2 regions of the Tatumella citrea genome follow, and region 2 is predicted to be linked to the other one. Evidence: predicted binding sites of a transcription regulator. Region 2 holds the regulator's gene; the other holds the start of a gene.
What was found. The regulator PhoB, encoded in region 2, activates phosphate uptake and scavenging genes when phosphate is short. The targets are predictions, from matches to a motif close to CTGTCATAAAACTGNCNNAT.
Positions count from the first base shown of each region.

Region 1: phoA (alkaline phosphatase) is a predicted target of PhoB. The motif match lies at 4,943-4,962, and genes of this name have one in related genera.

Region 1 covers NZ_CP015579.1:360,373-367,666, reverse strand. Annotated here, with positions in the region: gene A7K98_RS01895 (hypothetical protein) at 1-26, opposite strand, end outside; gene ssuD (FMNH2-dependent alkanesulfonate monooxygenase) at 26-1,210, opposite strand; gene A7K98_RS01885 (sigma-54-dependent Fis family transcriptional regulator) at 1,484-3,373, shown strand; gene phoA (alkaline phosphatase) at 3,475-4,881, opposite strand; gene A7K98_RS01875 (hypothetical protein) at 5,071-5,409, opposite strand; gene A7K98_RS01870 (hypothetical protein) at 5,477-6,694, opposite strand; gene A7K98_RS21240 (hypothetical protein) at 7,171-7,294, shown strand, end outside.
Region 2 covers NZ_CP015579.1:1,083,673-1,090,966, reverse strand. Annotated here, with positions in the region: gene A7K98_RS05200 (cobalamin-independent methionine synthase II family protein) at 1-34, opposite strand, end outside; gene phoR (phosphate regulon sensor histidine kinase PhoR) at 263-1,579, opposite strand; gene phoB (phosphate response regulator transcription factor PhoB) at 1,594-2,283, opposite strand; gene sbcD (exonuclease subunit SbcD) at 2,530-3,768, shown strand; gene A7K98_RS05180 (AAA family ATPase) at 3,765-7,294, shown strand, end outside.

The DNA of each region.
Region 1 (7,294 bases), 720 kb from region 2:
GTCTGTGAATCACTGTGATAACGCATTACGCCTCCTTCACCGTGGCAGTGGCCGGTTTACCCGGACGCAAATCACCACCAATGGTCTCACCGAAGGGCCCCGTATTCACCGTTTGCTGCTGCCGGGCAGTATTGGCCGCCAGTGGCAATAATGGCATCACCAGTTCCGCAAAACGATAGGCTTCCTCAAGATGCGGATAACCGGAGAAAATAAAATTAGTGATCCCCAACGCCTGATACTCACGAATACGTTCAGCCACCTGCTGCGGGTTTCCTACCAGTGCGGTGCCAGCTCCGCCACGTACCAGCCCGACCCCGGCCCACAGATTCGGGCCAATGCGCAGTGACTCACGGGAACCACGGTGCAGGGCACTCATCCGCGCCTGGCCTGCTGAATCCATACGGGAGAAGATTTTCTGAGCGGCGGCAATCGTATCGTCATCCAGATGGGCAATCAGCTGATCAGCGGCTGCCCACGCCTGCTCTTCAGTTTCCCGCACAATGACATGCAGACGAATACCAAATTCCAGAGTGCGCCCCTGCTCTGCCGCGCGCTGACGGACTACTGCCAGCTTTTCGGCCACCTGATCCACCGGTTCTCCCCAGGTCAGATAAGTATCAATCTGGCTGGCCGCCACGTCGATAGCATCCTCAGAAGAACCACCGAAGAACAGTGGCGGACCTTCCGGTTGCACCGGCGGAAACAGGACTTCAGCACCTTCAACACGAATATACTCACCGTGAAAATCGACTTTTTCACGCTTCAGCAACCGCGAATAGACCTCAAGAAACTCTTTGGTCACTTTATAACGTTCCGCGTGGCTCAGGAAAATACCGTCACCTTTGTTTTCCACCGGATCACCGCCGGTCACCACATTGATCAGCAAACGGCCTTCTGACAGCCGGTCCAGCGTCGCTGCCATACGGGCGGCCAGTGATGGCGGCTGTAATCCCGGGCGAACGGCCACCAGATAACGCAGTTTTTTGGTGAGTGGTGCCAGAGCTGCCGCCACCAGCCAGGAATCCTCACAACTTTTGCCGGTCGGAATCAGTACCCCGTAGTAACCCAGATTATCCGCCGCCAGCGCAACCTGTTGCAGATAAGGAAGATCCACCGGACGACCACCCTCGGTGGTGCCAAGGTAACGGCCATCACCATGGGTCGGCAGAAACCAGAATACGTTGATATTTTCCTGTGCTGAATCGCTCATTATCCATTTCCTATATAACTATATCTAAAAATATCAGATAGAAAGTCAATGCTTTGGTTATAAAAAGCGAAGCAGGAAACATGCCACAATTAACGACAATCATTTTCTTATAAATCAACAAATTAAAAATCTACGCTTTACGGCGAATTGCTGCATTTGCAGCATTGTTCATCACCATCCTGCTGCAAATGCAGCAAAGTGCCGTTTTGCCATCTCGCCGCCAGCACCGGGAAACGGTATGGTGACCTTTTAGCCTTCTGCGGAATTACTCAGATGACAACTCAGGGCCCTGCACTGATCGATCCGGCATCGATAGCCTTTCAGAGTGTGCTTGACCGGCTGGCACCGACCGATGCCACAGTGCTGATCATTGGCGAAACCGGAACCGGTAAAGAAGTTGTGGCGCGTTATCTGCATCACAACAGCCCACGCCGACAGCAACCATTTCTGGCGGTTAACTGTGGCGCACTCACCGAAAGCCTGGCTGAGTCGGAACTGTTTGGTCATGAGAAAGGAGCATTCACCGGGGCTGGCGAACGTCACGCTGGCTGGTTTGAAGCCGCAGAAGGCGGAACACTGTTGCTGGACGAGATTGGTGAACTGAGCCTGCCGTTGCAGGTGAAACTGCTGCGGGTGTTGCAGGAACGAGAGGTAACCCGTATTGGTTCCCGCAAACCGGTGCGGGTCAATGTGCGGGTGATTGCCGCGACGCATGTCGATCTGGCACAGGCGATTCGCGAGCGGCGGTTCCGTGAGGACCTCTATTACCGTCTGAATGTTGCCGCGGTTACGTTACCGCCGTTGCGTCAGCGGCGTGAGGATATCCCGCTACTGGCGGAGCATTTTCTGAGGCTGTATGCGCGCCGTCTTGGCCGTCCGCAGTTGCAACTGACCGACGAAACGATGGCAGCGCTGATCAATTATCCGTGGCCCGGCAATATCCGTGAACTGGAAAATACACTGCATAACGCGGTGTTACTCAGCAAAGAGCCGGTGATTAATCCGCAACAGTTACGCCTTACAGCGGCAGAACCGCAGCCTCTGCCACCGGGAGAGGCTGCGCTGGATGACTTTATGCGTCAGCAACTGACCGGCGGTGGCACACGGCTCTATCAGCGGGTGCTGGATACGTTGGTGCGTAATGCTTATGAATTCAGCGGCAGTAATCAGCTACAAACGGCCCAGCTGTTAGGTATCAGCCGCAATACTTTACGTACCCACCTCGCCCATCTCGGGCTGATTAAGCCCAGACGCAGCCTGACGGTTCAGCGGCAACCTGCGACACCCCATCGTCTGCAACATGAACGGGAGCTGCGGATTGGTTATCAGAAGTTTGGAAATCTCGGGATACTTAAGGCCCGTCAGTCGCTGGAACAGCAACTGGCCGGCAGCGGCGTCAGCGTTTTGTGGAGCGAATTCCCTGCCGGCCCGCAGCTGCTACATGCACTCAGCCACGGTGAAATAGACTTCGGTACCACCGGCGAAGTACCGCCGTTGTTTGCCCAGGCGGGAGAAAACCGGGTGTTGTATGTGGCCTGGGAACCGGCAGCCCCTGAAGGAGTGGCTCTGATGGTGCCCGCTGACAGCCCGGTCAGCACCATCGCCGGTTTGCGGGGTAAACGGATAGCGGTCAATAAAGGTTCTAACGTTCATTATCTGCTGGTACAGATTCTTGATGAAGCAGGCCTGACTCTGGATGATGTCAGAGTCGTCTACTCTCCCCCCAAATATCCCCTGACTCCGAGTGATTATCTGGCCGTCGATGCCTGGATGATGTGGGATCCGCTGTTAAGCGCTGCCGGGCTTGACGGGCAGTTACGGATGCTTGCCGATGGCCGGGGACGGGTTAAGAATCACCAGTTTTATCTGGCACACCGTGAATTTGCGGCACATTCCCCCGATCTGCTGCACCAGCTAATGGAGGCATTAGCCCGGACCGGACGCTACATTAATACCCACCGTGAGGATGCGGCAGCGCTGTTATCTGCTGAACTGGGGTTATCTGCAGAGTCAATGAGCCATGCACTGGCCAGGCGCAGTCATCTGACGCAAAAAATGGATCTGACCATCATCCGTGATCAACAGGCGATTGCCGACCGCTTCTATGCTTTGGGGCTGCTGCCACGGGCAATTAATGTCCGTGACGCGGTGTGGCAGGAATAACGGCAAACAATAACGCTGACCGGAACCGGTCAGCGGAACGTCTCATTCTGCCTCTGCCTGCGGCTGCGGCTGCGGCGGCAAAGGCAGACCATCGACAGCAATTAATCAATGCCCATAGCTGAACGCAGGGTATAGAACAGGTCGGTCTGGTCGGTCAGTCCCACCACATTCGCTGCATACGGGCCATAAGCGGCGATACGCAACTGGGTTCCGGTGTGTCCCTGTGAGTCCAGTTCAGAATTGCCATAACTGATGGTCATATCGCTGTCATCTTTGGTATGGAGTTTCTGAGTCAGACCGGGGGCTTTGCTGTCATTAGCAATAATCTGGCTGGAATGCGCATGATCGGCAGTGACAATCACCAGCGTGTTGCCATCTTTGCGGGCAAACTCCAGTGCTTTCTGTACCGCTTCATCCAGATCGACGGTTTCACCTATCTGGCCGCACGGATTCGCTTCATGGTCCTGTTTGTCGATTGAGGCACCCTCTACCTGCAGGAAGAAGCCCTGTGGGTGGTTTTCCAGCAGCTGAATGGCTTTGTCTGTCATTTGAGCCAGTGTCGGGATGGATGAATTTCGTTGCTTATTCACTTCACAGGTCACCGCCTGCTGCTCCAGGTTACCATGATAAGTTGCTTTCGGCCCCAGCCAGCGAACCGGCATGTTTCCTTCGGCAAACAGGCCCAGTACCGGCTTATCATTGCTGGCAGTAGTCACCGCCGCCAGACCTGCCGCATCGGTCACCCACTGGTAGCCGCGTTCTGTTGCTTGCTGTTGCAGGGTTTTGCCCTGCCATTCACCGGCTTTGGCGGTCTCGCTAAAACTTTTTGCTCCACCGCCCAGAGTCACATCTGCCCGGGTATTCAGTAGTTGTTCGGTGATCGATCCTTTACCGCCCTTTTCCAGCGCATTGTCCGGGCAAACACTGGTGGTTTTCTCTGGGCCATAACACTTGCGCGAGGTAACATGCGCAATCAGCGCTGCCGGCGTAGCATCCTGCAATTCTGCGGTGGAGACATTACCGGTGGCCTTACCGGCGGCTTTTGCCAGTTCGAGGATTGTCGGCTGCGCATGGCCGTTAACATCAACGCCAATCGCGCCATTATAGGATTTTACACCGGTCGCCCAGGCCGTCGCCGAGGCTGCCGAATCAGTGACATAGTCCGGTTTATGAGTTTTTTTATCCAGCGAATAGTGGGTGTACTGGCCAGTGAGGGGGAGTGCATCAATCCCTTTAAAGAAACCACCCGCACCTTCTGCATAATTACGGGCAGCGGTAATTTCTGAATCGCCCATGCCGTCGCCAATCAGCAGGATCACATTTTTCGCCCGCTGGTTGCTCAGCGAGGCTCTGATAGCCTCGGTTTGATCCCCGGTAAGGCGGCGTGCTCCGCCCGGCTGGGTAAGATCACCCTGCGCTGCACGACTGTAAGCCGCGACATCGGCATAACTACTGACAGAGACTGATGCCGCCAGCAGCGACAGAACAAATAACGTGTTGCGCCTCATAACTATGACTCTCCGTGACTAAGTTTTACAAAGTGTGTCATAGTCACAGTCTGCGACATAACCATGACATTTTTGTGTCACCGGGATGGCAGTATGATGGCGATAAACAGTGAGGGTAATGCGCGGGATAAGGGGACTGCGGGAAACAGAGCCGGTGCCCGGCGGCGGCATGCCGCCAGGCCCGCAGTATTACTGTACGACGTCCCAGCTGCCGTTATCTTTCACCAGACTAATCTGGGTGACCGATTTACGCTCACCGACAAACGGTGCAGTAATATCGACTTCCACTTTACAGTTGTACTGGGCGCCTTTGCCTGCCTGATCGCAGGAAATTTTGCGCAATGAATGCAGTTTGGTCATGAAACCATCGGTCTGAATGGCACTGCCAGCCATTTTCTGCACCCGGGCATTGGCATCATCGATATTTTTCTGCACTGCCTGAGTGATATCGGTTTCTGAAGGCTCGCTGTTACAGCCAGCCAGAGCAAACACTATAGCGGCAGCGGAAAGTATACGTAATTTTTTCATCGGTTTGGGTTCCGTCAGTTACGGCAAAAGAGATACCGGCCGTCGTCACGACAACCGGTATGAATGGTTATTTCAGGGTCCAGGTGAGGACTGGCGCTTTGTCGGTAACAGCATCGTAATTGTTGTGGTAGAACTGGATATCAGTACGAATCAAAGTGGTGTTCACCGAAACGTTGTCAGCATCATAGCCACTGATCAGTAAATAAGCCGTGGCATCTGTAGTGAATACTGCCGGAGCCATTGCAGTAAACAATCCGGACAGCCTGCGGGCATCTTCTTCATCTTTTGGCGTCAGCGCGCAGGTGGCGATATTTTTTACCAGGTTAATCTTCACATTCTGCCGGCTGCTATATAGCGTCTGTGGGCCATATTTCAGGCTATCGTTACAACCCGTCATGGTGATCGGGAAAGATTTTTTAGTGAAGTCATAGTCACCCGGCTTGCGGATTCCCAGATAAGCATCTGTAATTATTTGCTTAGAAGCAGCATCTTTTTTACCATTCATCCGGTAGTTCATTTTACTGATCTGAATCAGCTTCACGCCCTTCCACGCATCCAGTTCCTGATTGATCCGCGCCAGCTCCGCCGCTTTCATATCATTCTTCTTAAACGGATCTTTCTCTGAATTCCAGGCAGCACTCAGCAGGCCGAGTTTCTCGTCATCGCTCACCTGACGGCCAGAATTCTCCAGGAATAACAGCATCAGTTGTTGCTGGTTCACTGGTTTAAAATCACTGTCCGGTGCACTCTGAGCAGCAGTGATCTCTTTCTCCAGCGCTGCATCCTGTGCTGCCTGGCGGGCTTTAGCTTCGGCTTCGGCTTTGGCTTGTTCTGCTGCTGCCTGTTCCTGCTTCTCACGCCATGCTTTCTGTTCCGGCGTTTCATCAATCTTCACGACTTTAAACGCTTCCTGGCGGGTACCGGCATAAACTGAGCGGTTATCCACCACGATATGCCCGGCGCTGTCTTTACTCAGCGCATAGCTGACCTGGCCTTTCAGAGCAACGCCTGAGTTGCGCTCATCAGTCAGCGTGGCATTGACCTTACATTGGGAAATTTCTTTGGTGGACTGGTCTTCATCCTGAGTAAACCCATCCAGTACCACTTTAGCGTGGCTCAGAGCATCCGGATCATTACCCAAAGCACCGGTTTTTTCGGCAATAACATTCAGAATGCGCTGTGCCAGATTTTGCTGAATATCGGCTGAACCACAGTCGATATCATTTTTTTTACAGCCAGAGAGGGCCGCGACTGCGACCACCAGTAACGCCAGTTTAAATTTCATAGAGCCTTTCCATGTCAGAAAATCCCTGAATCAGGGATAAAAGTTAAAAACAGCAACGGTTTATTGGTCGTGCTGATCCGGTAATTTGCTGCTTTTAGCAGTTGCCGGCATTGCTACACATCGCACTCCGGTCAGCCAACTCATTAGCGAAACTAACCAGATTGCAGATATTTTTATGATGAAAGTCCGGTAAGACTGCTTTTCGTGATATCAGAGTTGTACAACACACAGTCCCGAACTGGCTGATTTTTAACCTTACCTGGCAGTACTTCGCCTTCTGAAATGTTAAGAAATCGACAGGATAATAATTCAGAGCCAATTTATTCGTAACGAAAAAAAATGTTTTTTAGTAATTTTTTTAATCTGAACACATTTGCTAATCAATTGACCGGCCGCTGGCAGGCTGACCGGAAGGCAGCATTGCTGCCTGACACAACGCCGCCTAACTCTGCTATCAGGCGGACAACTCGCTGAACGTGTCGGCAAAGGAAAACGTGCTGGCGGGCGCCGATTGCGGATTCTCGTCCCAGGCCACCTATAAACCTGAAGTACATCCAACCGTGGTTCGTGAGAAATTTCGCGCCCTGCGTGCTGGTGCGG
Region 2 (7,294 bases):
TATCGGCGCGAAACGGTGCCTCAGCTCTTTGCATAATTACTCTCCTGATGCCGGAGGTGACCGGCAGATCTGTTTAAGCCATCCAGACGGCTAAATTGTGATTTTTTCAGGGTGGCATGAGAAAATCAGCCTGACAATTGAATATAATTCATTCGTAATGAATTTATTTCATCTGTAGTCCGAAAGCGACCGGCAATCTCAGTTACGGGATAAATCAGTGGGAACACAGTCACCGCAGAGAACGTACTGCGGTGACTGTCAGCTATTGGCTGGTCACAGGAATGGCAGCATTCCCCGGAACAATCATCCGTGCAGCCAGAGAAAAACTAAAGCAGGTACAGTGATCAGGTTCACTGGTGATAGATAACCGGGCACCATGATGCCCCAGAGCATGTTTCACAATCGCCAGTCCCAGACCACTGCCGCCGGTATTACGTGATCTGGCTTTATCTACCCGATAGAAACGTTCGGTGAGACGCGGGATATGTTCAGCAGCAATCCCCGGGCCATCATCGGATACCGAAAAATATGCTCCCTCAACAGAGCGTTTCCAGACAATATCAATATGGGTTTTTTCGGGGGTATGGTTGACTGAGTTATAGATTAGGTTGGAGATAGCGCTGCGTAACTGCTCATCGTTGCCGTATATCCGTAGCTTTTCATCTATAGAAAAAGTGATTTTTTGTCGGCCCTGACTAAGAGTTTCGGCTTCCTGTTGCAGCATATGTAACATTGCCGGAACATCAACTATCTCTTTCATATTCAGTGCAGGTGCTGCTTCGATACGCGTTAGCGTCATCAGCTGTTTAACCAGCCCTTCCATGCGCCGCGACTGTTCCTGCATAGTCCCCACAGCTTTGAAATAGACTTTATCATTCAGCTGATTGTCTTCCATCATTTCCAGATAACCCTGGATAACCGTCAATGGGGTACGCAGTTCATGGCTGACATTAGCGAAAAAGTGGCGCCGCATATTTTCCAGCTGCCGCATCTGCGTCATATCTCTGGCGCTGATCAGCCACTGCCCTTCGCTGTAGGGCATAATCCTGAACTCCATGTGATGCCCGTTATTCAGTAGCTGGGTCAAAGGAGTTTCGAAATTTTTAGCCTGCAGATAGCGGGAAAACTCAGGATAACGCAGCAGGTTGAGGATATTTTGCCCGTTATCCTCCGGCCAGCGTAAACCCAGATATTGTTGTGCCAGCCCGTTGCACCAAAAAATATTGCCCTCTTCGGTGGTCAGGATCAGCCCGTCAGGCAGCGATTCTGCACCACTGCGAAAGCGTTTAATCAGATTACGCAACTCTCCGCGTCGCCGCCGGTTGCGCACCTGCATCAGAAATAAGCCATGAAACAGAGGTTCCCAACTGCCTTTACCGGTTGGCGGAGTCATGGTCCTGTCGACCCACAGCCAGTGTGATAAACGCATTAGTTGGAAGAAATGCCAGAAAAGTAATAAGACAACCGCCAGCAGCAGGCACCAGGCCAGTTGCCGGGTCAGTAACCCAGCCACACCACCGGCCAGGCAGGCAAGCAGAAATTCAGATATCAGGGTGCGCCACGAAAGTTTGTCCAGCACGAGTGACACTCCATTCAGAAACGGGCAGAGAAACGATATCCTGTACCACGGACTGTTTGTACCATACGCTCATGGCCTGTGACTTCAAGTGCCTTACGCAGACGACGGATATGAACATCTACCGTCCGGTCTTCAACATACACATTAGTTCCCCAGACATGATTCAGCAATTGTTCTCTGCTGTAAACGCGTTCCGGGTGAGTCATAAAGAAATGCAGTAATTTATATTCAGTTGGTCCCATTTCTACCGGAGTTTCTCCGGACATAACCCGGTGCGAGGTCGGGTCCAGCGTTAGCCCCTGAATATCAATCAGCTCATCATCTGCCGTCGGCGAAATACGACGAATCACCGCTTTTATCCTGGCGATCAGTTCCTTCGGCGAAAAAGGTTTGGTCATATAGTCATCGGCGCCAGCATCCAGCCCGCGAACCCGATCTTCCTCTTCCCCTTTGGCCGTCAACATCACGACCGGAATATCCCGGGTCATCGCTTCTTTTTTCAGATAACGGATAAACTGAATACCACTACCACCAGGTAACATCCAGTCCAGTAATATCAGATCGGGCCAGGGTTCAATCAGTTTTTTTACTGCGCTGTCATAATCCTCAGCTTCGATGGGATGATAGTCATTCTGCTCCAGCACGAAACATAACATTTCGCGAATCGGAGCCTCATCTTCTACGACCAGAATGCGTTTAGCCATTGTTTCTCCAGCGAATATCTTCGGGTATTTCCGAAGTTGCGGCGCCATTATGAGTCAGTTTTATGACAGTTTTATGAATAAATGCCAGCTTATTTTCTGAGAACATGTCATAAAAATTTATTGATTTTTGCTAACCGTACTGTGCCAGTGGCCATCCTGTAATACAAATCCGGACAAGCCACTCTTTTTTTATCCGGGAGCCGGTAACAGGTATACTGCGTGCAGCAGGGTGAAACCGGGAACATTATGAAAATTATCCATACTTCTGACTGGCATTTGGGTCAGTTTTTTTATACCCGTAGCAGGGCTTATGAACATCAGTCTTTTCTCGACTGGTTATTGCAACAAATTACCGACCACCAGGTCGATGCCCTGATAGTCGCAGGTGATATTTTTGATACCGGTTCGCCACCCAGTTATGCCAGGGAAATCTACAACCACTTTGTGGTCTCGTTACAACAGACAGGTTGCCAGTTGGTTATTCTGGCCGGTAATCACGACTCAGTTGCCATGCTTAACGAATCACGGGAATTACTTGCGTGCCTGAACACCCGGGTTATCGCCAGTGCCGGGACTGACATTAGTAATCAACTGGTTATTCTCCGCGATAAGCAACAGCAGCCTGCGGCGGTACTCTGTGCCATCCCCTATCTGCGTCCCCGGGATATTCAGTTGAGTCAGGCCGGTCTGGACAGCCAGCAGAAACAACAAAACCTGTTACAGGCGATCACCGATCATTACCGGCAATGCTATGACGGCGCGCTTGGTTTGCGGGATGAACTGGGTCAACCTGAACTGCCGGTTATTGCCACCGGACATCTGACCGCGCTGGGTTCCCGCAGCAGTGAGTCGGTACGGGATATCTATATCGGCAGCCTGGATGCATTTCCGGCATCAGCGTTCCCTCCCGCGGATTATATCGCCCTGGGACATATTCATCGCCCGCAACAGGTCGGCGGGCAACCACACATCCGCTACAGCGGATCACCCATTGCACTCAGTTTCGATGAACCAGGTAAGGAGAAAAGCGTCTGCCTGGTAGAATGTGGCCCCGGCCAGCCACTCACAGTAACTACTCTGCCTGTTCCTTGTTTCCAGCCCATGCAAACCCTGAGAGGTTCACTGGAAGAGATAGAAACACAAATCAATGCACTGACTGCCGATGACAGTGGCCGGCCGGTATGGCTGGATATTGAAGTCACGCAACAGGACTATCTCAGTGACTTGCAACAACGCATCGAAACCCTGGTGTCAGGCAAACCTGCAGAAGTGTTACTGCTACGCCGCAGTCGTGAACGCTCGACGGCAGGCATTCAGCGGATGGAGAACGAAACGCTCAATGAACTCACCGCAGAAGATGTATTTCTGCGCCGCCTTGAGCTGGAACAACAACTGTCAGAAGATGATCGCCAGCGACTACTGACCCTTTATCTGCAGACGCTGGAACAGGTACAACACGCCGGACAGGAGCAGGACAACGAATGAAAATACTAAGCCTGCGGTTCAAAAACCTGAATGCTCTGCGCGGCGAGTGGATGATCGATTTTCGTCAGCCACCGTTTGCCGGCAACGGTCTGTTTGCCATCACCGGTGATACCGGAGCCGGTAAGACCACCCTGCTGGATGCTATTTGTCTGGCACTCTACCATCAGACGCCACGCCTGGGCCCGGTCACACCGACCCAGAATGAACTGATGTCACGCGGAACCAGCGAGTGTCTGGCGGAAGTCGAATTTGAGATTAAAGGTCAGGCATGGCGGGCATTCTGGAGCCAGAACAGAGCGCGTGGCCAGCATAATGGCAAATTACAACCTCCACGGGTTGAACTGGCGCGTTGCGAGGATAATGTTATCGTCGCCGACAAAATTCAGGATAAATTACGAATCACCGAACAGCTTTCGGGGCTGAACTTCCAGCGCTTCACCCGTTCAATGATGTTATCTCAGGGACAGTTTGCGGCCTTTCTGAATGCGCCTTCAGCAGAGCGGGCAGAACTGCTGGAGGAACTGACCGGTACCGAAATTTACGGGCAAATTTCACAGGCAGTATTTGAAACGCACAAGCAGTTACGCCAGCAACTGGATAACCTGCAAGCCGGTGCCTCCGGCGTCCTGTTACTGAATGAGGAGACTCGTGATCAACTCAGCCTGCAACAGACTGACCTGCAGCAGCAGGAGCAGGCACTACAGCAGGAGAGTTTGCTGATTAGTCAGGCGCAGCAGTGGCTGCAGCAACACCAGTTACTGACCAGCAAACGTCTGCAACGTGAGCAGGAACATCAGGCAATGGCCGCTCAATGGCGGCAGGCAGCTCCAGGGAGGCAACGCCTGGCCGAAAGTGAACCCGCAGAAAAAGTGCGAGGACTCTGGCAGCAACTGCTACGCCAGCAGCAGGAGCAACAGCAATTACTGGCTCAGCAGGTCACTTCACAACAGCAACTGAACCACTCAGAAACACTGCAACAACAGTCAGCGACTCAGTATCAACAGGCTGAGTCCGGGCTTCAGCAGTTGCGGGAGCAGCAACAGCAACAGGAAGCCTTACTGACCGGACAGGTGATCCCGTTGGATCAACAAATAACCACCGGACAACAGCAGTATAACCGCAGCCGCCAGGAACTTAGTGCAGTTCAGCAACAGCTGTTACCTTTAAGTCAGCAACACGGCACTGTTTCACTACAGTCTGAAACTCTCAGTAAACAAAGGCAGCAGTGGCTGCAATGGCGGGAAAACCACCAGAATATTGCCGGTTATGGAACACATCTGCAGCTTTGGCAACACCGTCTGGTCGGTTGGCAACAGCAGCAACAGGATGTTCTGGAAGCTGAACGACAATTAAATGAACATCAGCAACAGACGGCCCTGCTGGAAAAGTCACTGACGGAACTGAATCAGCAGATTCAGCCATTACAAAATGCTGAAAAGACAGCTGCTGAGGTATTTGAACAACACGAGAAACAACTTCGGGCACTGGAGGTTACGGCCAACACCGCCGGATTACGTCACTCGCTGGAACAATATCAGGTACAGCGTAATCTCCACCAGCAGCTGTTAGTTCTGGCCTCTAAAGCGGCGCCTCTGAAACAGCAACTTGACCGTCTGCGACAGGAACAGATCCGGTTAAACCAGCAAATCATTAATGATGAACAATCGCTGGAACAATTTCGCCGTCACTATCAGACCGAAAAAAAGCAGTTGCAGGCTGTCACTGCACTGTGTGAGCTTGAAGCTAAAATTGCCAATCTTTCGGTATTGCGCGATCAGTTGATCGCGGGACAGCCCTGCCCGCTCTGTGGGTCCGGTGAACATCCTTCCGTGGAACACTATCGCCAGCTACAGCCGGATGAGAATCAGCAGGAAAGAAAACGCCTGGAACAGAGTGTTGCCGCACTTCAGGAACAGGGGATCCAACAGAAAACCGGTCTGATTCAGGCACAACAACGCACTCAGCAGCTGCAAACGGATATTGATGCGCTGAGTAGTGAGCTGGAAAGCCTTTCCCGGCAGTGGCAACAACTCGCAGACAGTAACAACAGCAACATTGAAATCAGCGACCACACTGCACTTAACCAACAGATTCAAACCCTCGAAAAACAGGAAGCAGAAACCCGTCAGCAATTGCAGCAACATGAAGCTGCCGCGCTTTCCTGCCAGCAGGCACGGGAAGCGTTATATCTCTGCCGGGAGAAATTACAGCAACATCAGCAGCAATTAAGTTTGCTAAACCAGCAACTGGAAAACAGCCAGAAAAAAACCAGTGAATTAGGTGACCGTCACCGGCAGGCCACAGCGCTGGCAGCTGAACGTTCAGAACAATTGCGTACTGATATTCGCCAGTTTTCACTGGAATTACCCGAACAGAGTAGTGACGCAGAACAATGGTTTTCAGAGCAACTTAAGCTCTGGAGTGACTGGCAGGCAAATGAAAAACAGCTCCGGGATAGTGAATCTGAACATATCCGCCTGACATCTCTCCTGGAGAGTCTGCATCAGGAGCTGACCCGGCAGAAAAATGCCGTACAGCAGGCTGAAGAGGCAACCGCACAACAACTTACTGAACTGGAACAACTTCGTCTGCAGCGACAGCAATTGTTCGGTGATCAGCAGGTCAGTCTTGCCCGTCAGGCTATGCACGATCAAATACAGCAACAGGAATTGCAGGTACGCAACCTGCAACAGCAATGGCAACAGACCCGCGACCAGCTAAGCCTGCTGAATGGTCAGCACAGCCAGTTGCAACAGCAAATAACTCGTCTGACCGCCCAAATCACAGAGAGTGAACAAGAGTTCGATTCAGCTCTGCAACAACAGGGCTTCAGTAGCCGCCAGGCTTTCAGCGATGCTTTACTGGACGAAGGTGAAGCGACAGCACTTCGTCAGCAACTTGAGCAACTGGATCAGTCACTTCGCCAGACCGATATTTTGCATCGCCAGGCCATCGAAACCGATCAGCAACATCTGTTGCAGCGCCCTGAGCAGAGCCATCAGGAGGCTGCGCTCCTGGAACAGCAGCAACAAACATTACAGCAGCAGCTTAAAGAGAATTTGCATCATCAGGGAGAAATCCGTGAGAGGCTGCATGCGGATGATCGTTACCGGCAGCAACAGCAACAGTTACTGGCTCAGATCAGTCAACAGCAACGGTTACTGGCTGACTGGGATCATCTGAACCGGCTGATTGGTTCAGCCACCGGTGCGGTATTCCGTCGCTTTGCTCAGGGACTGACACTGGATCATCTGGTATGGCTGGCTAATCAGCAACTGGCGCGGCTGCATGGTCGCTATCTGTTACAACGTCAGGCAACTGATGCTCTTGAGCTATCGGTGATTGATACCTGGCAGGCAGATAATCAGCGTGATACCCGCACACTGTCAGGCGGAGAAAGCTTTTTGGTCAGTCTGGCTCTGGCGCTGGCATTGTCAGACCTGGTCAGCGATAAAAACCGCATTGAATCACTGTTTCTGGACGAGGGCTTCGGCACTCTGGACGGACAGACACTGGATGTTGCTCT